DNA from 3 places in the Streptomyces sp. NBC_00237 genome. Region 3 is predicted to be linked to each of the others. Evidence: riboswitches for the same ligand, from Rfam matches in the RefSeq annotation. Region 3 holds a riboswitch; each other region holds the start of a gene.
What was found. Region 3 has a riboswitch for thiamine pyrophosphate ahead of OG897_RS20940 (thiamine ABC transporter substrate binding subunit). Riboswitches for the same ligand answer to the same signal wherever they lie in the genome.
Positions count from the first base shown of each region.

Region 1: another riboswitch for thiamine pyrophosphate. It lies ahead of thiO (glycine oxidase ThiO); the one in region 3 lies ahead of OG897_RS20940 (thiamine ABC transporter substrate binding subunit).
Region 2: another riboswitch for thiamine pyrophosphate. It lies ahead of OG897_RS28805 (bifunctional hydroxymethylpyrimidine kinase/phosphomethylpyrimidine kinase); the one in region 3 lies ahead of OG897_RS20940 (thiamine ABC transporter substrate binding subunit).

Region 1 covers NZ_JAPEMT010000001.1:2,227,544-2,234,881, forward strand. The annotation lists gene OG897_RS09855 (thiazole synthase) at 82-876, opposite strand; gene thiS (sulfur carrier protein ThiS) at 881-1,105, opposite strand; gene thiO (glycine oxidase ThiO) at 1,102-2,295, opposite strand; TPP riboswitch at 2,293-2,405, opposite strand; gene OG897_RS09870 (hypothetical protein) at 2,455-2,865, shown strand; gene OG897_RS09875 (NAD(P)/FAD-dependent oxidoreductase) at 2,933-4,102, shown strand; gene OG897_RS09880 (Rv2175c family DNA-binding protein) at 4,215-4,580, shown strand; gene thiE (thiamine phosphate synthase) at 4,759-5,418, shown strand; gene metF (methylenetetrahydrofolate reductase [NAD(P)H]) at 5,531-6,466, shown strand; gene OG897_RS09895 (hypothetical protein) at 6,533-7,338, shown strand, end outside.
Region 2 covers NZ_JAPEMT010000003.1:424,167-431,504, reverse strand. The annotation lists partial or broken gene OG897_RS28815 (DUF5954 family protein) at 1-986, shown strand, start outside; gene OG897_RS28810 (thioesterase II family protein) at 1,156-1,932, shown strand; TPP riboswitch at 1,949-2,074, shown strand; gene OG897_RS28805 (bifunctional hydroxymethylpyrimidine kinase/phosphomethylpyrimidine kinase) at 2,097-2,441, shown strand; gene tenA (thiaminase II) at 2,447-3,136, shown strand; gene OG897_RS28795 (cytosine permease) at 3,133-4,530, shown strand; gene OG897_RS28790 (AAA family ATPase) at 4,604-5,149, shown strand; gene OG897_RS28785 (2'-5' RNA ligase family protein) at 5,158-5,682, shown strand; gene uppS (polyprenyl diphosphate synthase) at 6,165-6,956, shown strand; gene OG897_RS28775 (oxygenase MpaB family protein) at 6,953-7,338, shown strand, end outside.
Region 3 covers NZ_JAPEMT010000002.1:1,606,438-1,613,775, forward strand. The annotation lists gene OG897_RS20935 (iron ABC transporter permease) at 1-1,452, opposite strand, end outside; gene OG897_RS20940 (thiamine ABC transporter substrate binding subunit) at 1,515-2,615, opposite strand; TPP riboswitch at 2,697-2,822, opposite strand; gene rlmN (23S rRNA (adenine(2503)-C(2))-methyltransferase RlmN) at 2,861-3,967, opposite strand; gene OG897_RS20950 (phosphatidate cytidylyltransferase) at 4,082-5,194, opposite strand; gene frr (ribosome recycling factor) at 5,194-5,751, opposite strand; gene pyrH (UMP kinase) at 5,890-6,633, opposite strand; gene tsf (translation elongation factor Ts) at 6,821-7,338, opposite strand, start outside.

The sequences.
Region 1 (7,338 bases), on a different contig from region 3:
GGTAGGGACGCGGCGGACGGGTGCGTACGGGGCGGGGCCGTACTGAAGCCGAGCTGTGACAGGCGATCTCGGCCCGGGGAGTCAGAACGCGGGCCGCTCCGGGTCCAGGCGGGCCAGGCCCGACTCCGGGGACGACGCCTCCGCGAAGTGGCGGCGGGGGATGCGGCCCGCACGGTGGGCCAGGCGTCCCGCCTCCACCCCGTGCCGCATCGCCTCCGCCATCAGCACCGGCTCCTGCGCCCGCGTGACCGCGGAGGCGAGCATCACACCGGCGCATCCCAGCTCCATCGCCAGCACGGCGTCCGACGCCGTCCCCGCCCCGGCGTCCAGGATCACCGGCACCCCGGCCCGTTCCACGATCAGCTCGAAGTTGTGGGGGTTGCGGATGCCGAGACCGGAGCCGATGGGGGAGCCCAGCGGCATCACCGCCGCGCACCCCACGTCCTCCAGCTTGCGCGCCAGCACCGGATCGTCGTTCGTGTACGGCAGGACGGTGAAGCCGTCGTCGACGAGGGTCTCCGCCGCGTCCAGCAACTCGATCGGGTCCGGCAGCAGGGTCCGCTCGTCGGCGATGACCTCCAGCTTCACCCAGTCCGTGCCGAGGGCCTCCCGCGCGAGGCGGGCCGTGAGGACGGCCTCGCCCGCCGTGTAGCAGCCCGCGGTGTTCGGCAGCACCCGGATGCCCAGCTTGTCCAGTACGGACAGCACGGAGCCCTGTACGGACGGGTCGAGCCGCCGCATGGCCACCGTCGTCAGCTCGGTGCCCGAGGCGATCAGGGAGCGCTCCAGGACGTCGAGGCTGGGCGCCCCGCCCGTACCCATGATCAGACGGGACGAGAAGGAGGCGCCGCCCAGTTCGAAGAGGTCGTCGGCCATGGGGTCAGCCTCCCTGGACAGCGGTGAGGACCTCGACGCGGTCGCCGTCGCCGAGTGCGGTGTCCGCCCACCGGCCGCGCGGGACCACGGTTTCGTTGAGCGCCGCGGCCACGCCCGCGTGCGCGCGCGTGAGTGTCGCGACGAGGTCGCCGAGGGTGGTGCCGGGGGAGACCGCGCGCCCTTCGCCGTTCACGGACACGTTCACAGAGGGGTTCACGGGGGTGCTCATGCGGGCTGCTCCTGTCGTACGGGAAGGGGCGCGGCGGGGGCGAACCGGCGCGGGGTGAAGGCACGTGCCTCGTCGGGCAGCCGCCCGGTCGTCAGTACGGTCGCCATGACGTCCCCCGTCACGGGCGTCAGCAGCACACCGTTGCGGTAGTGCCCGGTCGCCAGCACCAGCCCCGGCAGTGCGGTCGGGCCGAGCAGGGGGGCGTTGTCGGGGGAGCCAGGGCGCAGTCCTGCCCTGGTTTCGGTGAGGGGGAGTTCGGTGATGCCGGGGACGAGTTCGTGGGCGTCGCGCAGCAGCTCGTACACCCCGCCCGCCGTCACCGTGGTGTCCCAGCCGAGCTCCTCGCTGGTCGCCCCGACGACGAGTTCGCCGTTCGACCGGGGCACCAGGTAGACGTGGCTGCCGCGCACCACCGCACGCACCGTGCGGCTCAGGAACGGGGCGTACGCGGGCGGCACCGTCAGCCGCAGCACCTGTCCCTTGACGGGGCGTACCGGAGGGAGCACCTCCGGGGGCACTCCCGCGAGCCGGCCGCTCAGCGAACCCGCCGCCAGCACCACCTGGTCGGCGACGAGCTCGGTGCCGTCGGCCAGGAGCGCGCCGCTCGCCCGTTCCCGTACGACACGGAGCCGTTCGGCGCTCGTGCGGTGCAGGACCACTCCGGCGCGCTCACAGGCCGTCAGGAGGGCCGAGGCGAGGCGTCGCGGGTCGATCTGGTGGTCGCCGTCCACCCGCAGTCCGCCGCGCACGCCCGGCGCGAGCATCGGCTCCAGGCGGCGGCACTCGCGCCCGCTCAGCCACTCCGACTCCAGGCCCGACTGGCTTTGCAGGGCGTGCAGTTCGCGCAGGTGGGCCCGGTCGTCGGCGTCCAGGGCGACGGCGAGGGTGCCGCACGCGCGGTAGCCGGTGTCCTGTCCGGTCGCCTCCTGAAGCTCCCTGACGAAGTCCGGATAGCGGCGCGCGGAGGCGAGGTTGAGGCCGAGCAGGGTCTGCTCGCCGTAGTGCAGTTCGGTGACGGCGGCCAGCATTCCCGCGGCCACCTGGGCGGCGCCGCCGCCCGGTTCGGGGTCGGCGAGCGCGACGCGCAGGCCCCGCTGCGCGGCCCGCCAGGCCGTCACGAGGCCGATGATCCCGCCTCCGACGACCAGGACGTCGTACGGCCTTCCCGAAGAATCCACAGAGGTGTGCATGGGCGTCCAGCCCCTCCCTTCGCCGGCATGACCCGGATCAGGTTCGTACGGTCGGAGGCCCGGTCAGCCTCCCTCTCAGCCCGGTCCGCCGGGCTCCCGTGAGTGCTTGTACGGTGACCAGACTAGTCCCTGGGTTCAACAGACTGTGAGGTACGTTCCGTGCCCCGTTCGCTCGACGGACTCGTTCTCGCGCCGGTCGCCGACCAGGCGCCGGGCCAGGTCGGCACCCGCACGCGTTTCGCCTACCACGAGGACGGCGGCCGGATCTGGGCCGAGTACGCGGGCGGCGACGTCGTACGGGGGCACCTGGTCGGCACGCGCGAGGGCGACCGGCTCGACTTCCGCTACGTACAGCTCAAGCACGACGGAACGACGTCGTCCGGTCATTGCCTGTCGCAGGTCACGCTGGGTCCCGACGGCCGCGTTCGGCTGACGGAGAGCTGGGCATGGGAGTCCCAGGACGGCAGTGGTACGAGCGTCGTCGAGGAGCTGGCCGCCCAAGACCTGGATCAGGACCGGACCCAGGACCGGAATCAGAACCGGAACCGGAACCGGAATCAGAAGTCCTGACGGCCCGTCAGAAACGTAAGGTGGTCGCGTGAGCGAGCAGAAGCGCATCGTCGTCGTCGGCGCGGGCATGGCCGGAGTGCAGACCGCCGTCGCCCTGCGGGAGCAGGGCTTCCAGGGCACGGTCACCCTGATCGGGGCGGAACCCCACCAGCCGTACGACAGGCCGCCGCTGTCCAAGGCGGTCCTGCTCGGCAAGGCCGAGGGATCCGCCTTCGAGGTCGACTTCGAGGCGCTGGGCGTCGAACTGCGCCTCGGCTGCGAGGCCGTCGCCCTGCGCCCGGACGACCACGAGGTCGACACCCTCACGGGGCCGGTCGCCTACGACGCCCTGGTGATCGCCACCGGGGCGGACCCGATCACCCTCCCCGGCTCCCTCGGGGCACCCGGCGTGCACCTCTTGAGGACGCTCGACGACGCGCAGCGGCTGCGCCCTGTGCTGGACGCACAGAGCGACGTCGTGGTCGTCGGGGCGGGGTGGATCGGCGCGGAGTTCACCACCGCCGCCCGAGAGGCGGGCTGCACGGTCACCGTCGTCGAGGCCGCCGACCGGCCGCTCGCCGGGACGATGCCCGCCGAGATCGCCGTCCCGATGGCCGCCTGGTACGCCGAGGGCGGCGCCGAGCTGCTCACCGGCGCTCGGGTGGCCTCCGTGGAGCCGGGCGCGGTGCTGCTCGCCGACGGCCGCCGCATCCCCGCCGACGCGGTCGTCGTCGGCATCGGCGCCCGGCCCACGACCGGCTGGCTGGCCGGTTCCGGTGTGGAGCTGGGTGCGGACGGGTCCGTCACCGCCGACGAGCACCTGCGCACCTCCGTGCCCGACGTGTACGCCGTCGGCGACTGTGCCTCCTTCCCCTCGCACCGGTACGGCGCGCGCCTGCTCGTGCACCACTGGGACAACGCCCTCCAGGGCCCGCGCGCCGTCGCGGCCGGCATCGTGGGCGGCATGCCGCGGCCCTACGACCCGGTGCCCTACTTCTGGTCCGAGCAGTTCGGCCGCTTCGTGCAGTACGTCGGCCACCACGCGGACGCCGACGAGATGATCTGGCGCGGCGACCCCGGCACCCCCTCCTGGTCGGTGTGCTGGCTGCGTGGCGGCGCGCTGGTGGCCCTGCTGGCGGTGGGCCGCCCGCGCGACCTGGCACAGGGGCGCAAGCTCGTGGAGGCGGGCGCGGCACTGGACCCGGTGCGGGCCGCGGACCCCTCCGTGCCGCTGAAATCGGCGGTGCTGAAGCCGTAGGGGCCCGCAAGCCATGGCCGGACCGTACGGAACCAGTACGGAATCCGTACGGAATGTCCGTAAGGACCGGGCCCGGGTGCCGGTTGTCAGTCCTGGATGGCACGCTTGTCCTGTGACCGAGATTGACGCAAAGATCGATGCCCTCGTCCCCGCCTGGCTCTACCTCCCCGACATCGCGGAGATGCTCGACCTGGAGGTGACGAAGGTGCGGCAGCTGGTGAAGGACGGCCAGCTCATCGCCGTACGACGCGGTGAGAACCGTTCGCTCCAGGTGCCCGCCCCCTTCATCGACGGAGACAAGATCGTCAAGGGGCTGCCCGGCCTCCTGACGGTGCTGAAGGACGACGGCTTCTCCGACGTGGAGATGCTGGAGTGGCTCTTCACCGCCGACCCGACCCTGCCCGGCACGCCCGCGCAGGCCCTGAGCGAGAATCGCGGCACGGAGGTGAAGCGCCGCGCCCAGGCGCTCGCCCTCTGAGCAACCGACACACCACGGCAGCCGGGACAACAGGGCAGCCAAGACGACACGGCAGCCGACGCACCAGGGCAGCCGATGCAACAGGGCGGCCGTACGGCCCCGGCGCGTCCGGGACCGTACGGCCGCCCGGCCCGCGGACGCCGCAGCGGCGTCCGCCCGAACGGGGGGACACACCATCATGCCCACGCCCAGCGAGCAGCTCGCCGACGCCCGGCTCTACCTCTGTACGGACGCCCGCAAGGAGCGGGGAGACCTCCGGGCCTTCCTCGACGCGGTGCTCTCCTCGGGCGTCGACATCGTCCAGCTCCGCGACAAGGGCATGGAGGCGGGCGAGGAGCTGGAACACCTCGCGGTCCTCGCCGACGCCTGCCGAGAGCACGGCAAGCTCCTCGCCGTGAACGACCGCGCCGACGTGGCCCACGCCATCGGCAGCGACGTCCTCCACCTCGGCCAGGGCGACCTGCCCGTGCCCGCCGCCCGCGCCATCCTCGGCGCGCGCAGCGACGACGTCCTGATCGGCCGCTCCACGCACGCCGCCGCCGAGGTCGACGCGGCCGTCGCCGAGCCCGGCGTCGACTACTTCTGCACCGGCCCCTGCTGGCCCACCCCCACCAAGCCCGGACGGCACGCCCCCGGCCTCGACCTGGTGCGTTACGCGGCCTCCCTCGACCAGCCGCGCCCCTGGTTCGCCATCGGCGGCATCGACGTCCGCAATCTGGACGAGGTGCTGGCCGCCGGAGCCCGCCGGGTGGTGGTCGTCCGCGCTCTCACCGAGGCCGCGGACCCCGCCACCGCTGCGGCGGAACTGGCCAAGCGGATCAGGTCATACGATCAGTAGCCGTTCGAGCCCTGCCGGATAACTGTCCGAAGGGTGGACAAGAAACCGGCATAACGGACCTTTGCCTCCTGGCTGGTTGGGGGTCGGCGGCCCCGCTGGCTAACCTCTCCGCATGGCCCTTGGCACAGCTTCCACCAGATCAGACCGCGCGCTTACGGTGCGTGAACTGCTGGAGACCGGAAAGACGTCGTTTTCCTTCGAATTCTCGGCCCGCAGGACCGAGAAGGGTGAGCAGAACCTCTGGAACGCCCTGCGCAGGGTCGAGGCGGTGCGCCCCAGCTTCGTCTCCGTGACCTACGGAGCGGGCGGCTCCACCCGCGAGGGCACTGTCAAGGCCACCCAGAAGATCGCCTCGGACTCCACGCTCACGCCCGTCGCGCACCTCACCGCCGTCGACCACTCGGTCGCCCAGTTGCGCAACATGGTCGGGCAGTTCGCGGACGCGGGCATCCGGAACATCCTCGCCGTGCGCGGCGACCCGCCGGGCGACCCGATGGCCGAATGGGTCAAGCACCCCGAGGGCGTGACGTACGCGTCCGAACTCGTCGCCCTCATCAAGGAGTCCGGCGACTTCTGCGTCGGCGTCGCCGCATTCCCCGAGATGCACCCGCGCTCGGAGAGCTGGGATTCCGACATCCGCCACTTCGTGGAGAAGTGCCGGGCCGGTGCCGATTACGCCATCACGCAGATGTTCTTCGACCCGGAGAGCTATCTGCGGATGCGTGACCGCGTGGAAGCAGCGGGTTGCGACACCCCGATCATTCCCGAGGTGATGCCTGTCACGCTGGTCAGGCAGTTGGACAGACTTCCGCAGCTCAGCAACGCGCATTTCCCGGACGCCGTGAAAGAGCGCATGCTCGCGGTCAAAGACGATCCCGCCGCTGTACGCTCCATTGGCATCGAGTTCGCCACGGAGTTCTGCGCGACGCTGCTTGCCGAAGGTGTACCGGGAATGCACTTCATCACGCTGAACAACTCGACGGCGACGCTTGAGATCTACGAGAATCTCGGACTGCACGACGAGACGTCACTGCCGACGCAGTCGTAGCAGTCATCACAGCTGTACTCGCGCCGCGGCCATCAGAGGATGCGCGGCCGCAGGAGAGGGGCGTACATGGGCTGGACGGTCCTCTACATCGCATTCGGCGTGGTCGCGCTGTGGCTGCTCGGCGAAGTGCTGTTGCAGTACAAGGCGCGGCTGCGCTGGCGGGTGCTCGCCTTCGGGGGCTTCGCCGTCGTCGTGGTCGGCGTGCTGCTGCCGTCCGTGCTGGTGATCGGCGCGGGCGCCGTCGCCTTCGCCGTCGGCCAGACGTACGTCACGCTGTCCTTCCGCCGGGGCTTCTCCACCGGATGGGCGATCGGCGGCAGCCCGGGCGCCAGCAAGCGCCGCAGGGGCAACGCCGAGGCCGCCCCGCAGCAGCCGACGCTCCAGGTCTCCGGACTGGAGTACGGGGAGCAGCAGGGCGCGCAGGGCTTCGACACCGCGCAAAGCTTCGACACCGCGCAGGGCTTCGACCAGGGCCACGGCGACCAGGGACACAGCGACCAGGGCCGCGGTGATCAGGGCCGCGGCGCATCCCAGCAGGGCGCCACGCGGAACGCGGTCTACGAGCCGCAGCCGATGCCCGACGAGACCGGCCGGTACGGGATCTACGACGCCTCGTCGCCCTACCCCGCACCCGCCGGGGCTCCGCAGGCACAGGGCTACGACGACTTCGGCAGCGGCTCCTACCCCACGTACGACCCGCAGGGCGGCGGCCACTCCCAGGACACCGCCGACACCGGGGCGTACGCCTACGACAACACCGGGCAGCAGCAGTACGCCGCCTACTCCGACCCGTACATCGGCACGCAGTCCTACGGCGGCACCGAGTACGACGCGTACGGCGGCCAGCAGCAGATGTACCCGGGCCCCTACGA
Region 2 (7,338 bases), on a different contig from region 3:
TGGGCGTGCGCGGCCCGCTGTTCGGGGTGGCCGCCCAGAACGCGGCGGACGGACGGTGCTGGCGGGTGGTCGCCGAGGTGACCGACGGCTGCCCCCAACAGGCCCGCGACGCACTGAACTCGCTGCTGTGGCGTCAGGCCAAGGACGACGCCCAGGACAGGGAACAGCGACGGGCTCTGCTCGCCTCGGTCGCCCGTCTGGAGAGCGAGCGCGTCGACGAACTCGCTGTGCTCGGCACCCGTTACCGCATCGTGCGGGCCGAGGAGTACGTCGGCCTGGACACGCTCGGCGACATCGAACTGCCGCGCCCCACCGACCCGGAACCCCTCACCCCCGACTGGGCCCGGAGTGCCAGGGTGCCCCGGCCCAGTCGGGGGTGAGGGGCTGGTCCTGGACCCGGACGCCCCCTCACCCCCACCCTGGCTGCCGAACGGCTGTCGCTGCGCGACCTGGCGTACTCCGGCTCCCGGTTCCCCGACTCCGTACTGCACGACTCCCGGCACGCCCTGGAGACCCACCCTGACGTCCTGCTGCTGCCCGCGACGTTCAGGATCGTGGAGCGCAACAGCGCCGGCACCGCGTGGACACCCGGCAGCACCCTGCACGCCACCGCCCACGACGCCCGCAGGACCCTGGACTTCGCCCTGGTCCGGATGGAGCCGCGCCAGCGCGGTCTCCTGCCCATGTACGGCGCGCACGAGACCGACGCACGCACGGTGGTCGCCGAAGGAACCGGCCCCTCGGTACCCGAACTCGCCGTGTACACCGGGGCCGCAGACCGCCTCCGCGCCGAACGGCTCAACCAGATCGAGGTGAACGGAGCCGTCTCCCGGATCGGCCGCATCCGCCGGCTGCTGCGCTGGGGACCCGACGGCCCGGAAGGCCCCCGCCCCTCCGACATCAGCAACCACGCCCCCGAGCGCATCCACCCGCGCCTCGACGAGGACGGCGTCGTCCACCACGACGCGGAGGAAGCCGACGCGTGACCCCGCACGGCCGTACTCCATGATCGACCGCCGCCGGGCGGGTGAGGCTCCGCCGTGCCGGGCTGTGAGAATCAGGGGACGGCAGTTCGTCCGGAGTCGCCGCTGACGCGTACCCGAACTCTCGGGGCAGGACACGCCAGTTCGGCAGCGACGACAAAGAGGAGCGGTGATGAACGCGAGGCCCCAGGGGACATCGGCTTCCCCGTGGTTCCGGCTGATACGAGGCGGTGGTGCCCCGCGCCTTCGTCTCGTCTGTTTCCCCCATGCCGGGGGTGCGGCGAATTTCTTCCGCTCCTGGGCTCCTCTGGTGCCCGATGACGTGGAACTGCTGGCGGTGCGCTACCCGGGGCGTGAGGACCGGATCTTCGACCCGCCGGTCGAGCGGATGGAGGAGCTGGCGGATTCGCTCGCGGATGCCTGCGCGAGCCTGGCGAGCAGTCCCCTGGCGTTCTTCGGCCACAGCATGGGCGCGTCCGTCGCGTTCGAGGTCGCGGTACGCCTGGCGGCGGCGCCCGGCGCGGTCGGGCCCCGTGCGCTGTTCGTCTCCGGCAGAGCGGGGCCGGGCAAGAACCGTTCCCGAGGGCTCGCCGACGCGACCGACGAGAAGCTGGTCGAGGAGCTCGCCGCCATGAGCGGCTCGACCGCGAAGGCCCTCGCCAACAAGGAGCTGCGGGAACTGCTGCTGCCGCAGATACGGGCCGACTACCGCCTCATCGAGCGGTACACGGCAGCGGTACCGTCGCCGCCTCTGGACATTCCCGTCTGCGCCTACTACGGGGACCGGGACGACAGGGTGGACGAGGACGGGGCGAAGGCGTGGTCCGAGGTGACCCGGTCGGCCTTCGTCACACGTTCCTTCCCTGGCGGGCACTTCTATCTTGAGGAGCACATGGCGCCTCTGGTGGCGGACTTGTTCACCCACCTCGGTACGAAGGACTCGGCCTGAGGGGGGTACATTGCGTGACGACCACCGCGGGAGCTCGGGAGTAGCCGGGCTGAGAGGGCGGACGGGAGTTTCTCCCCTTGCCGCCGACCGCATGAACCTGGACCGGGTAATGCCGGCGTAGGAAGGGTGTTGACGATGGATGCTGCCTCCAGGGCGTCACCGGCATCCATATCCATGCCGTACCCGCGGCGTTCGTCACCGAACAGCTCCACACACTCTTCGCCGACGTCCCGGTGGACGCCGTCGTCGCGGCAGCCGTCGCGGACGCCCTGGAGCGGCACCGTCCCCGGTACGTCGTCCTCGCCCCCGTGATGGTCTCGACCAGCGGCCACCGCCTCCTCGCCACCGACGCGGTGGCGGTGCCGCGCGACCGCTCGCAGCGCGACGACTGGCAGACCGCCGTCCGCGCCGCGCAGGAGCACCTGACGGGGGCTCTGCGCGCTGCCGACACCCCGCGGGTCGGCAGCGACCACGGTCCCGTCCACCACTTCCACCCGTACTGGAGCTGATCTGCATGACCACGACCTTCTGCGACGAGCTGTGGACCGACACGGCCGGGATACGTACGGCCATCGACAAGCTGCCGTTCGTCACGGGCCTCGGCGACGGCACCCTGGACCGGGAGAAGTTCGTCCACTACCTGGCCCAGGACGCCCACTACCTGCGCGACTACGCCCGCGCGCTGGCCAGCGCCGCCGCGAAGGCGGACCGGCCGCAGGACATCGCGTTCTTCGCGAAGTCCGCCCACGACGCCGTCGTCGTCGAGAGCTCCCTGCACGAGAGCAACGTCGTCGACGTCGACGCCTGGACACCCTCCCCCACCTGCACCGGATACACCTCCTACCTGCTGTCCGTCGCCCACACCCAGGGCTACCCCGAGCTGGCCGCCGCGGTCCTGCCCTGCTTCTGGATCTACGCGGAGGTGGGCCGGGCGCTCCTCGAACAGGCCGGTGACCTCGCCGCCCACCCGTACGGCGACTGGATCGGCACGTACGCCGACGAGGAGTTCGAAGCCGCCACCGAGCACGCCCGACAGATCGTCAACCGGCTCGCGGACCAGGTCGACCCGGCCACCCGCGCCCGGATGCGCACGGCCTTCACGACCGCGTCCACCTGGGAGTGGATGTTCTGGGACGCCGCCTGGCGGATGGAGTCCTGGCCCTTCGACACCGCTCCCGCCCAGGTTTCGGAGCCCGCGAAGTGACGACCGGCGTCGAACCCACCACCCCGAGACCGGCCCCGGCGAACGAGGCTCCGCTCACCCTCGGCCAGCCCACGCCCAAGGTCCTGACCGGCCTCGACCAGGGCGCCTTCTGGGCCAACCTGGGCGTCAGCCTGCTCGGCTTCAGCGGCATGCTGGTCGTCCTGGACCCGCTGGGCACCGGCAGTCCGACCCTGTCGTTCGCCGCCGCCGTCACCGCGTCCGTCGTCGGCACCCTGATCGGCACCGCCGCCCTCGGCCTCGCCGCCATCACCGGGGCCCGCACCGGCGCGCCCTCGATGGTCCTGCTGCGCGGCCTGTTCGGCGCGAAGGCGTCCTACCTGCCGACCGTCCTCAACGTGCTCCAGATGGTCGGCTGGGCCGTCTTCGAGCTGGTCGTCATCTCCACCGGCCTGAAGATCCTGGCCCGTCAGGTCTTCGGCGACCCGGGACCCGGCTGGCTGTACGTGCTCGTCGCGGGCGCGGTGACGACCGCGCTCACGCTCCGCCCGCTGGGCGCCCTGCGCATCATCCGCCGTTACGTCACCGTCGCCGTCGTCCTGGCCATCCTCTACCTGGGCTGGGACCTGGCGGGGCGCGGCATCCCGATGGAGGGCGGCTCCTGGAAGGACTTCTGGTTCGCGGCCGACAGCGTGATCGCCGTATCGATCTCCTGGCTGCCGTTGGTCGCCGACTACGCGCGGCACTCCCGCAGCGAGAAGGAGGCGTTCGGCGGCCTGGTCGTCGGCCAGACCCTCGCGGGCATCGCGGGCTCGGTCCTCGGCGTGGCCGCCCTCGCCATGATCGCGTTCGACAGCACCGACCCGTACAAGGTCTTCGACCCCTTCACCGCCACCAGCGTCGGCGTGGTCTGCTTCGGTGTCCTGGTGCTGCGCGAGGTCGACCAGTCCTTCGCGAACGTGTACTCCACCGCGGTCTCCGCCCAGAACCTGCTGCCCCGGGCCGACCGCCGCGTCCTGTGCCTGATCAGCGGCAGCCTGGCCACCGGTCTGGCGCTCCTGGTGAACATGGACAGCTACGCCAGCTTCCTCTACCTGATCGGCGCGGTCTTCATCCCGATGTTCGCCGTCCTGGTCGTGGACTTCTTCGTCCTCGGCGGCCACCGCACCTGGGACGTCTCCGAGCAGGCCCCCACCCGCTGGGTCATGCTCGTGCCCTGGGCACTCGGCTTCGCCGCCTACCAGCTGATCGCCCCCACGAAGATCGCGGGCTGGTCCGACTTCTGGGCCTGGCTCCAGGACACCGTGGGTCTCACCGTCCAGCCCTGGATGAGCGCTTCCCTGCTCTCCTTCGCGGTGGCCGCCGTCGCCACCCTCGCGGTGGGCCGAAGGCGTCGGCACGTTTTGAGTGTGCCCGGGTCGCATCCCGGCCCGTGACGAAGCCCGTCCGAGACGCCCGGGTTCCCCCGTGGCTCCGACCACCGGGCCCGGCTCACCTAGGGTGAGGGGAATGGAGATCATTCTGGTGAGTGGGCCCTCGGGGTCGGGGAAGACGACCGTCGCGCGCATCCTGGCCGAGAGCATGCTCTCGCCCAGTGTGCATCTGCACACGGACGACTTCTACGCGGCGATCAAGCAGGGTGCGGTGGCGCCGTACCTGCCGGGGGCACACGCGCAGAACGAGACCGTCACCGGGGTGACCGCCCGGGCGGCCGCCGGATACGCCGCAGGGGGCTATCACACGGTGGTGGACGGGGTGATCGGGCCGTGGTTCCTGGAGGCGTACGAGGAGGCGGCGAAGGCCGCGGGGGTCGGGCTGACGTACGTGGTGCTGCGGCCCGACCGGCAGACCGCGCTCGACCGAGGGACGTCCCGCTCCCAGCACCCGCTCACCGACCGGGAGGTACTCGGCCAGATCTACGACGGTTTCGCCGACCTCGGCCCCCACGAGGACAACGTCCTCGACTCCACCGGACTCACCGCAGAGGAGACGGCGGAGGCGGTACTCGGACTTCGGCGCGACGTCATGGCGGGCCGCGACGCGGAAAGCGGGTGAGGACGGCGATGCCCACACCGGGAACCACGGCCGTCCTGGCACTTCTGCCGGAAGCCGACCCTCTGCTGGACCTCGCCGCCGGGGTGGACGCCCGCGCGGTGCGACCGGGTGTCCCGGCACACGCGGCGCTGCTCTATCCGTGGCTGGCCGCCGGGCGGATCGGTGCGGCGGAGCTGGACCGGCTGCGGAACGCACTGGTGCGGGGCGCGGCGGGAGCAGACCGGATTCCGGTCCTGCTGGCCGAGGCCGAGCGGACCGGTGGGTTCGTCGGCGTCCCGGTGCCCGAACTGCACGCCCTGGCCACCGCCGTGCGCACCGCGTTCCCCGAACAGGTCCCGTACGGGGGCCGGTTCGGGCAGGATCCGCCGGTGCACGTCACCGTGGCACTGGACGCCGACGCCGACACGGCCGCCGACATCGCGCACCGCGTCACCGGCCGCCTGCCGATCCGTACCGAGGTCTCCACCGTGCACGTGGTCACCCTCACGCCCGACGGCTGGCGGGGTCTCGCGAAGCTGCCGCTCACCGGCTGACCGGACAGATCGTCCGAAATCGGGACACGTCGAGAGTGCCCCCGTGTCCGCCGACCGGGTGCGTGAGGCCGCCGGTCACCCACTGTTCCGCGAGGCCCTCCGGATCGCCGACGGCGGTCTCGCCGACCCCCCTTCGGGCTCTTCGCCGGTGTCGCCTCCGCCCGGGCGGCGGACACCTCGCGCTGGACGCGTACGCCAAGGGCCTGACGACGACGGACGGGGACTTGGCACTGCTGCTGGCGCAGACGCCTTGCCCGACGGTCACCGGCCCGGGTGGCCCGGCACGTCCCGAAGGCGTCCGCCCCACCCCGGCCCGGTCAACCGGAATGCCCGTTCCCCGAACGGGTGTTCACAGAGTGAACCCATCGGGTACCCCTTACTCCATGTGGTGATTCGGTGGCACGCTGTTCGTGTTGATCAGGTCAGCTCACACAGCACAGCACAGCACACCGCGTCGCTCCGCGTGCGGGAAGGGCATGGACATGCAGCAGGAAGCTGATCGGGGGAGCCCCTCCTCCGCCTCGGATCCTCGGTACGGGGAGACCGGCGGGCAGCGTCGGGTGCCTCGGCACGTCGCCTGCGTCATGGACGGCAACGGCAGGTGGGCGCAGTCGCGTTCGCAGCCGCGGACCTTCGGGCACAGCGCCGCGGAGGCAGCCGTGATCGACGTCATCGAGGCGGCGCGATCGGCCGGAGTGGGGTGGCTGAGCCTGTACGCGTTCTCCACCGAGAACTGGGGACGGCCGAGCAACGAGGTCGACTTCCTGATGCGGTTGGTGCGGCGCGTGGTGCGCAAGCACGCGTTCTTCCTGCACGCACGGGGCATCCGCTGCCGCTTCCTCGGCGTGAGCGATCCGCGCATTCCCGTCGCACTGGCCCAGGACTTCGACGACTTGATGACGCTGACGGGCGACAACCGGGGCATGACCCTGACCGTGGCCTTCGACCACGGCGGACGCCGGGACATCGTCGAGGCCGCGCGCTCGCTCCTGCGCAGTGGGACCCCGGCCGACGCCGTCACCGAGCAGACTTTCGCGGACCACCTTCCGTATCCGGACACGCCCGACGTGGACCTGGTGATCCGCACCTCCGGCGAGCAGCGCATCTCCAACTTCATGCTCTGGCAGGTCGCCTACGCCGAGTGGGTCTTCCCGCCCGTCCTGTGGCCCGACTTCCGCGCCTCCCACTTCCTCGCATCCCTGCACGCCTACCGGCTGCGCGACCGCCGCTTCGGCGGCGTGCTGCCGAACGAGATCGGAGCGACCCGACCGTGACCCTCCAGGACACACCCCCTTCCGGTACCCGAAGCGGCCCTCCGGCAAGTCCGGACTCGCGGTTCGCCTCGTTCTTCGACGACCCCCGGTGGGCCCTGGCCATGATCCGGGCGACGGTGCTGGAAGCCGCGCACCCGGCGATCGGCGCGGCCCTCATCGAGAACTCCACGTTCGTCGCCCACCCGTGGCGGCGCCTGCGCAACACCTTCCTCAGCATGCAGCGCATGGTCGGGGCCGACGAGCAGACGCGGGAGCGCGAGGCGGCGCGGCTGAACCGCATGCACGCCCGGCTGAAGGGGACCGACGCCAGGAACCGGCCGTACGACGCCATGGACCCCGGTGCGCGCGCCTGGGTGGTGGCCACCCTCTTCGAAAGCTCCGT
Region 3 (7,338 bases):
GGGCCTCGCGATGAAGACGGTCGCGCCGAACTCACCGAGCGAGACCGCGAAGGCGAACCCCGCCGCGACGAGCAGCGCCCGCCGCACCATGGGCAGGTCCACCTCCCGCCAGGCCCGCAGCGGCGACGCCCCGAGCACGGCTGCGGCCTCCCGCAGCCGCCCGTCGACCGCGCGGAGGACCGGCAGCATGGTCCGTACGACGAAGGGAACACCCACCAGGGCCTGCGCGAGCGGCACCAGGATCCACGAGGTCCGCAGGTCCAGCGGGGGCTGGTTGAGGGTGATGAGGAAGCCGAAGCCGACCGTCACCGCGGACACCCCGAGCGGCAGCATCAGCAGCGCGTCGAAGCCCCGCACGAGGCGTCCCGCGCGCCGGGTCAGTGCGGCGGCGGCCAGACCGCCCACGGCCAGGGCGATGAGGGTCGCCACGATCGCGTACTGGAGGGAGTTCCAGACAGCTTCCAGCGGCGGTACGAGGAAGGTCCCGCCGCCCCCGTCGGCCGACTGGAGAGCCCGGTAGTAGCGGAAGCCGTAGCCGTCGGGGCCGTCGAAGGAGCGCTCGATCAGTACCGCGAGGGGCAGCAGGATCAGTACGAGGACCGTGGCCAGCACCCCGCCGAGCAGCGCCCACTGCCCCGCTCCGCGCGGTCGGCGCGCCGTACGGGCCGGGTCGACGAGCCGCAGCGCGCTCTCCCGCCGCCGTACGGTCCAGGCGTGCAGGGCGAGGATCGCGCCGACCGCGGCGAACTGGACGAGGGTGAGCACGGCCGCGGTCGGCAGGTCCAGGAACTGGGCGGTCTGCCGGTAGATCTCCACCTCCAGGGTGGAGAAGGAGGGCCCGCCCAGGATCTGCACCACGCCGAAGGAGGTGAAGGTGAAGAGGAACACCATCAGCGCGGCCGCCGCCACCGAGGGTGCCAGCGCGGGCAGTGTCACCCGCCGCCAGGCGGCGAAACGCCCCGCGCCGAGGACCCGGGCCGCCTCCTCCTGGCGGGGGTCGAGCTGCGACCACAGCCCGCCCACGGTCCGTACGACGACCGCGTAGTTGAAGAAGACGTGCGCGAGCAGGATCGCCCACACACTGGTGTCCAGCCGTACGCCCCACAGTTCGTCCAGCAGACCGCCCCTGCCGAGGACGGCCAGGAAGGCACTGCCCACGACGACGGTCGGCAGGACGAACGGCACGGTCACCACGGCCCGCAGCAGCTGCTTGCCGGGGAAGTCGAACCGGGCGAAGACGTACGCCGCCGGAAGGGCGAGCAGCAGGGTGAGCGCGGTGGAGGCCACGGCCTGCCAGGTGGTGAACCACAGGACCCCGCCGATGTCGGGGTCGCCGAGCACCTCCCCGATCCGCCCGAACTGCCAGCTCCCGCCGGACTTCAGCCCGCGCCCCACGATCGCGACGACGGGGTAGGCGAAGAACAGCGCGAAGAACGCGAGCGGCACGGCCATCAGAGCGAGCCGCACCGCTCCCCCGCGCCGGGCACCCCTGCGGGCGCCCGGCCGCCTCTCGGCTACTTCTTCACCAGCGAGGACCACGACTTGACCCACTGCTCACGCTTCTCGGTGATCTTCTTCGGGTCCACGGTCAGCGGCTTGTCGGCCTTCTCGCCGAACTTCGCGTAGACCTCGGGCAGCTTGGTGTCCTTGACCGCCGGGTTGACGAACATCTTCAGCGGCAGGTCCTCCTGGAACTGCTTGCCGATGAGGAAGTCGAGGAGCGCCTTGCCGCCCGCCGCGTTCTTCGCGCCGTCCAGCAGCCCGGCGAACTCGATCTGACGGAAGCAGGTCCCGGTGGCGACACCGGTCGGCGCCTCGGTCGGGCGCGGGTCGGCGTACAGCACCTCGACGGGCGGGCTGGAGGCGTAGGAGACGACGAGCGGGCGGTCCGCCTTGGCCTTCTTGCCACCGGCGGACCCGGAGAACTCCTCGTTGTACGCCTGCTCCCAGCCGTCGACGACCTTGACGCCGTTGTCCTTGAGCTTCTGCCAGTAGCCCTGCCAGCCGTCGTCGCCGTACTGTCCGGCGGTCGCGAGGAGGAAGCCGAGGCCGGGCGACGAGGTCGCGGCGTCCTCGACGACGAGGAGGTCCTTGTACGCGGGCTCGGCCAGGTCGTCGAGGGTCTTCGGCGGTGCGAGCTTCTTGTCGGCGAAGTACTTCTTGTCGTAGTTGACGCAGATGTCACCGGTGTCGACGGGCGTCACCCGGTGCTCGCCCTTGTCGAGCTGGAGGTCGGCGGGTATTCGATCCAGGCCCTTGGCCTCGTACGACTGGAAGAGACCGTTGTCGAGCGCGCGGGAGAGGAGGGTGTTGTCGACGCCGAAGAAGACGTCGCCGCGCGGCGAGCCCTTGGTGAGGATCTCCTGGTTGAGGGCGGCGCCCGCGTCCCCGCTCTTGAGCACCTTGACCGTGTAGCCGGTCGCCTGCGTGAACGCCTTCAGCACGGCGGGCGACACGTCGAACGAGTCGTGGCTGACGAGCGTGACGGTCTTCGACCCGGCCCCGTCGCCCTTCTTGGCGGAGTCGCCGGAGTCGGTGCCCCCGCAGGCGGCGAGCGCGCTGACGCCGAGCGCGGCGGCGATGGCCGTGGCGGCGTACCTCTTGATGGTGCTCACTGGTGGTTTTCCTCCTGGACATGACCAGGAAGAGACGCGGCCCTGCCCGCACCGGAAAAGGATGCGGGCAGGGCGCAACAGCTTGAGTAACGACCGAACTTCCTACCCAGAATGACCTGGGCAAGGTTCAGAGGGTCTGCGGCCTTGTCCGTACGAAGACGATCGGTGCCGCACTCTCAGCGCTGTGGCGCTCCCCTGTCGGAAATATGTAAATGTGCAGCCCAGATTACATGGGCCCCTTCGGACTAGCGCTCGGAGGCCGCCAGCTGCCCGCAGGCCCCGTCGATCTCCTGGCCCCTGGTGTCCCGTACGGTCACCGGCACCCCGTGCGCCGCGATGGCGGCGACGAACGCCTTCTCGTCCTCGGGCCGCGAAGCCGTCCACTTGGACCCCGGCGTCGGGTTCAGCGGGATCAGGTTGACGTGCACCCGCTTGTTCTTCAGGAGCCGTCCCAGCAGGTCGCCCCGCCACGCCTGGTCGTTGATGTCGCGGATCAGCGCGTACTCGATCGAGATCCGGCGACCGGACTTCTCCGCGTACTCCCACGCGGCGTCCAGCACCTCCCGCACCTTCCAGCGCGTGTTGACCGGCACCAGGGTGTCGCGCAGCTCGTCGTCCGGGGCGTGCAGCGACACGGCGAGACGGCACTTGAAGCCCTCGTCCGCGAACCGCAGCATCGCGGGCACCAGGCCCACGGTGGAGACGGTGATGCCACGCTGCGAAAGACCCAGCCCGTCCGGCTCGGGGTCGGTGAGCCGACGGATCGCGCCGACGACGCGCTTGTAGTTGGCCAGCGGCTCGCCCATGCCCATGAAGACGATGTTCGAGAGCCGCGCCGGACCGCCCGGAACCTCGCCGTCACGCAGCGCCCGCATGCCGTCCACGATCTGGTGCACGATCTCCGCCGTCGACAGGTTCCGGTCGAGACCGGCCTGCCCGGTGGCGCAGAACGGGCAGTTCATGCCGCAGCCCGCCTGCGAGGAGATGCACATGGTCACCCGGTCCGGATAGCGCATGAGCACCGACTCGACCAGCGTGCCGTCGTGCATCTTCCACAGCGTCTTGCGCGTGGTCTCCTGGTCGGTCGAGAGATGACGTACGACGGTCATCAGCTCGGGGAGCAGTGCGTCCCGCAGCTTGTCGCGCGAACCGGCGGGGATGTCGGTCCACTCCGCCGGGTCGTGGGCATACCGGGCGAAGTAGTGCTGGGACAGCTGCTTGGCACGGAACGGCTTCTCGCCGATCTCGGCAACCGCTTCCTTGCGCTCGGCGGGCGTGAGGTCGGCGAGGTGCCGCGGGGGCTTCTTGGCTCCGCGGGGCGCGATGAAAGTGAGTTCTCCAGGTACAGGCATGGTCATACCAGTGTCTCAGATGTACGACAAGAGGCCCGCCGTCCTGTGGACAACGGGCCCCTCACCCAACAACACAGCAGGTCAGACGCCTCGCAGGCGCCTACAGACCCAAGATCAAGCCGACCCTACGAAGATCACCAGCATCAGCCAGACCACCGGAGCCGTCGGCAGCAGCGAGTCCAGCCGGTCCATGATCCCGCCGTGCCCCGGCAGCAGCGTGCCCATGTCCTTGATCCCGAGGTCCCTCTTGATCATGGACTCGCCCAGGTCGCCGAGCGTCGCACTGGCCGCGACCGCGAGGCCGAGCAGCATGCCCTGCCACCACGTACCGCCGTCGATCAGCAGCGTCATGCAGAGCACGCCCGCCACCATCGCGAAGGCGATCGCTCCGAGCAGGCCCTCCCGGGTCTTCCCCGGGCTGATCTTCGGCGCCAGCTTGTGCTTGCCGAAGCGCCAGCCCACCGCGTACGCACCGGTGTCGCTGACCACGGTGAGCAGCAGGAAGGTGAGCACCCGCGGCGCCCCGTCCTCGGCCCTGAGCATCAGAGCGACGAAGGTGGCCAGGAACGGCACGTAGAACGCGGCGAAGACACCCGCCGTGACGTCCTTGAGGTACCCCTCCGGCGGCTCGGTCATCCGCCAGACCAGTACGGCCAGAGCCGTGAGCGCCATCGCGACCCACGCGCCCTCAGGACCGCGCACGAAACCGGCGACGACCATGGCCGCACCGCCGACCGCGAGCGGCACCAGCGGAGCCTTGATGCCCTTGCGCTCCTCCAGCCGCGAGGTCAGCTCCCACAGCCCGACGACCACGGCGACCGCTATGACGCCGACGAACGCTTCCTTCCGGATGAACAGCGACGCGAAGATCACCGCGCCGAGGCCAAGGCCGACTCCTATGGCGGACCGCAGGTCGCGGCCGGCCCGCTTCTTCTGGGGAGGCTGCGGTGCCGCGGGCTGCTGCGGCGGCGCCGGGGGCGGGGTGGACATGGGCTCCTGCGGCATCTCGTCGCGGAACGGGGGACCGCTCGCAGGAGCGGCCCCCCGGTTCCGGTCGTCGCGGTCGTCGGCGTCTCTGCCTGTCTCGGGCACGATGGGCATGGGCCGAGTGTGCTGGGCGTCATGCGCATCGTACGCGGGACCCGCCGGGAGGGGCCCCTGGTCGGGGGCGGTCCATTCACCGGCGTAGCCCGCCCTCGGCCGGGCCCCCCAGGAAGAGTCGTTCATCAGACCTCGAGCAGCTCGGCTTCCTTGTGCTTCAGCAGCTCGTCCACCTGCGCCACGTACTTCGCGGTGGTGTCGTCGAGCTCCTTCTCCGCACGGCGGACCTCGTCCTCGCCGGACTCCTTGTCCTTGACGAGCTTGTCGAGGGTCTCCTTGGCCTTGCGGCGGATGGAGCGGATCGAGATCCGGGAGTCCTCGGCCTTGTTGCGCGCGACCTTGATGTAGTCCTTGCGGCGCTCTTCCGTCAGCTGCGGGAACGTCACTCGGATGATGCGGCCGTCGTTGCTCGGGTTGACGCCGAGGTCCGAGTCGCGGATCGCCTGCTCGATGTTGCGCAGGGCGGTCGCGTCGAAGGGGGTCACCACGGCCATGCGCGGCTCGGGGACCGAGAACGACGCCAGCTGGTTGATGGGCGTCAGGGCACCGTAGTAGTCGGCCACGATCTTGTTGAACATCGCCGGGTGCGCACGGCCGGTGCGGATCGCGGCGAAGTCCTCCTTGGCGACCACGACGGCCTTCTCCATTTTCTCCTCGGCCTCGAGGAGGATTTCTTCAATCACCACGTACTCCTGCATGTCTGGAACTGCTGCTGCATGTCTTGGACTGCTGCTGCTGCGTGCGTCTTCTCCTGCACGGTGTCCGACCGGCAGGACATTGTCCATCCCCCGGCCGGGCCAGGAGGACGAAACGGAAACCTGTCAGTCCCGGTTGCCCCGGGCGTTGACGAGCGTGCCGATCTTCTCACCCTTGACCGCGCGGGCGATATTGCCCTCGGCCAGCAGTTCGAAGACCAGGATCGGCAGGTCGTTGTCGCGGCAGAGGGTGATCGCGGTGGCGTCGGCGACCTTGAGGTCGCGGGACAGCACCTCGCTATACTCCAGCGCGTCGAACTTGACCGCTTCGGGGTTCTTCTTGGGGTCGGAGTCGTAGACCCCGTCGACCCCGTTCTTGCCCATGAGCAGGGCTTCCGCGTCGATCTCCAGCGCGCGCTGGGCGGCGGTGGTGTCCGTGGAGAAGTACGGCATGCCCATGCCCGCGCCGAAGATCACGACGCGCCCCTTCTCCAGGTGGCGCACGGCGCGCAGCGGGATGTACGGCTCCGCGACCTGGCCCATGGTGATGGCGGTCTGGACACGGGAGTCGATGCCCTCCTTCTCCAGGAAGTCCTGGAGGGCGAGGCAGTTCATGACGGTGCCGAGCATGCCCATGTAGTCCGAGCGGGCCCGGTCCATGCCGCGCTGCTGGAGTTCGGCGCCGCGGAAGAAGTTACCGCCGCCGATGACGACCGCGATCTCCGCGCCGTCGCGTACGACCGCGGCGATCTCACGCGCGATGGCGTGGACGACGTCGGGGTCGACACCGAGGGCACCGCCGCCGGCGAACGCCTCGCCGGAGAGCTTCAGCATGAAGCGCCCGGTCTTCTTGCCGCTGTCCTGATTCATGGGGGTGATATCTCCTCGTGCACATACGAAGAAGGCCATTGCCGGTGGAAATCCTTGCGGTTCCCTCTGCGGCAATGGCCTCCTCGTCAGATCTGCGGCCGCCCGGTGCGTACTCCGGGCGGCTGCATCAGACCCTAGCCGGGTCTGGCGATGTTCGCGTTACGTCGACAGGGTCGGACGTACGGACTCAGATGCCGACCTTGATGCGCGCGAAGCGCTTCAGGGTGACGCCGGCCTCGTCCAGGACCTTCTGGACGGACTTCTTGTTGTCCAGCGCGTACGGCTGGCCGAGGAGGGTGGCCTCCTTGAAGAAGCCGTTCACGCGGCCCTCGACGATCTTCGGGAGGGCGGCCTCGGGCTTGCCCTCGGCGCGCGTGGTCTCCTCGGCGACGCGGCGCTCGGTCTCGACGACCTCGGCCGGAACGTCTTCCTTGGTGAGGTACTTCGGCGCGAAGGCGGCGATGTGCTGGGCGATGCCGCGAGCGAGCTCGGCGTCGGCCTTGTCCAGCTCGACCAGAACACCGATCTGCGGGGGCAGGTCGGGCATGGTGCGGTGCATGTACGCGGAGACGAAGGCACCCTCGTACTGGGCGAAGCGCTCCAGGACGATCTTCTCGCCGAGGTTGGCGTTGGCCTCGTCGACGAACGCCTGCACGGTCTTGCCGGCCTCGATCTCGGAGGCTAGCAGGGTCGCGAGGTCGGCCG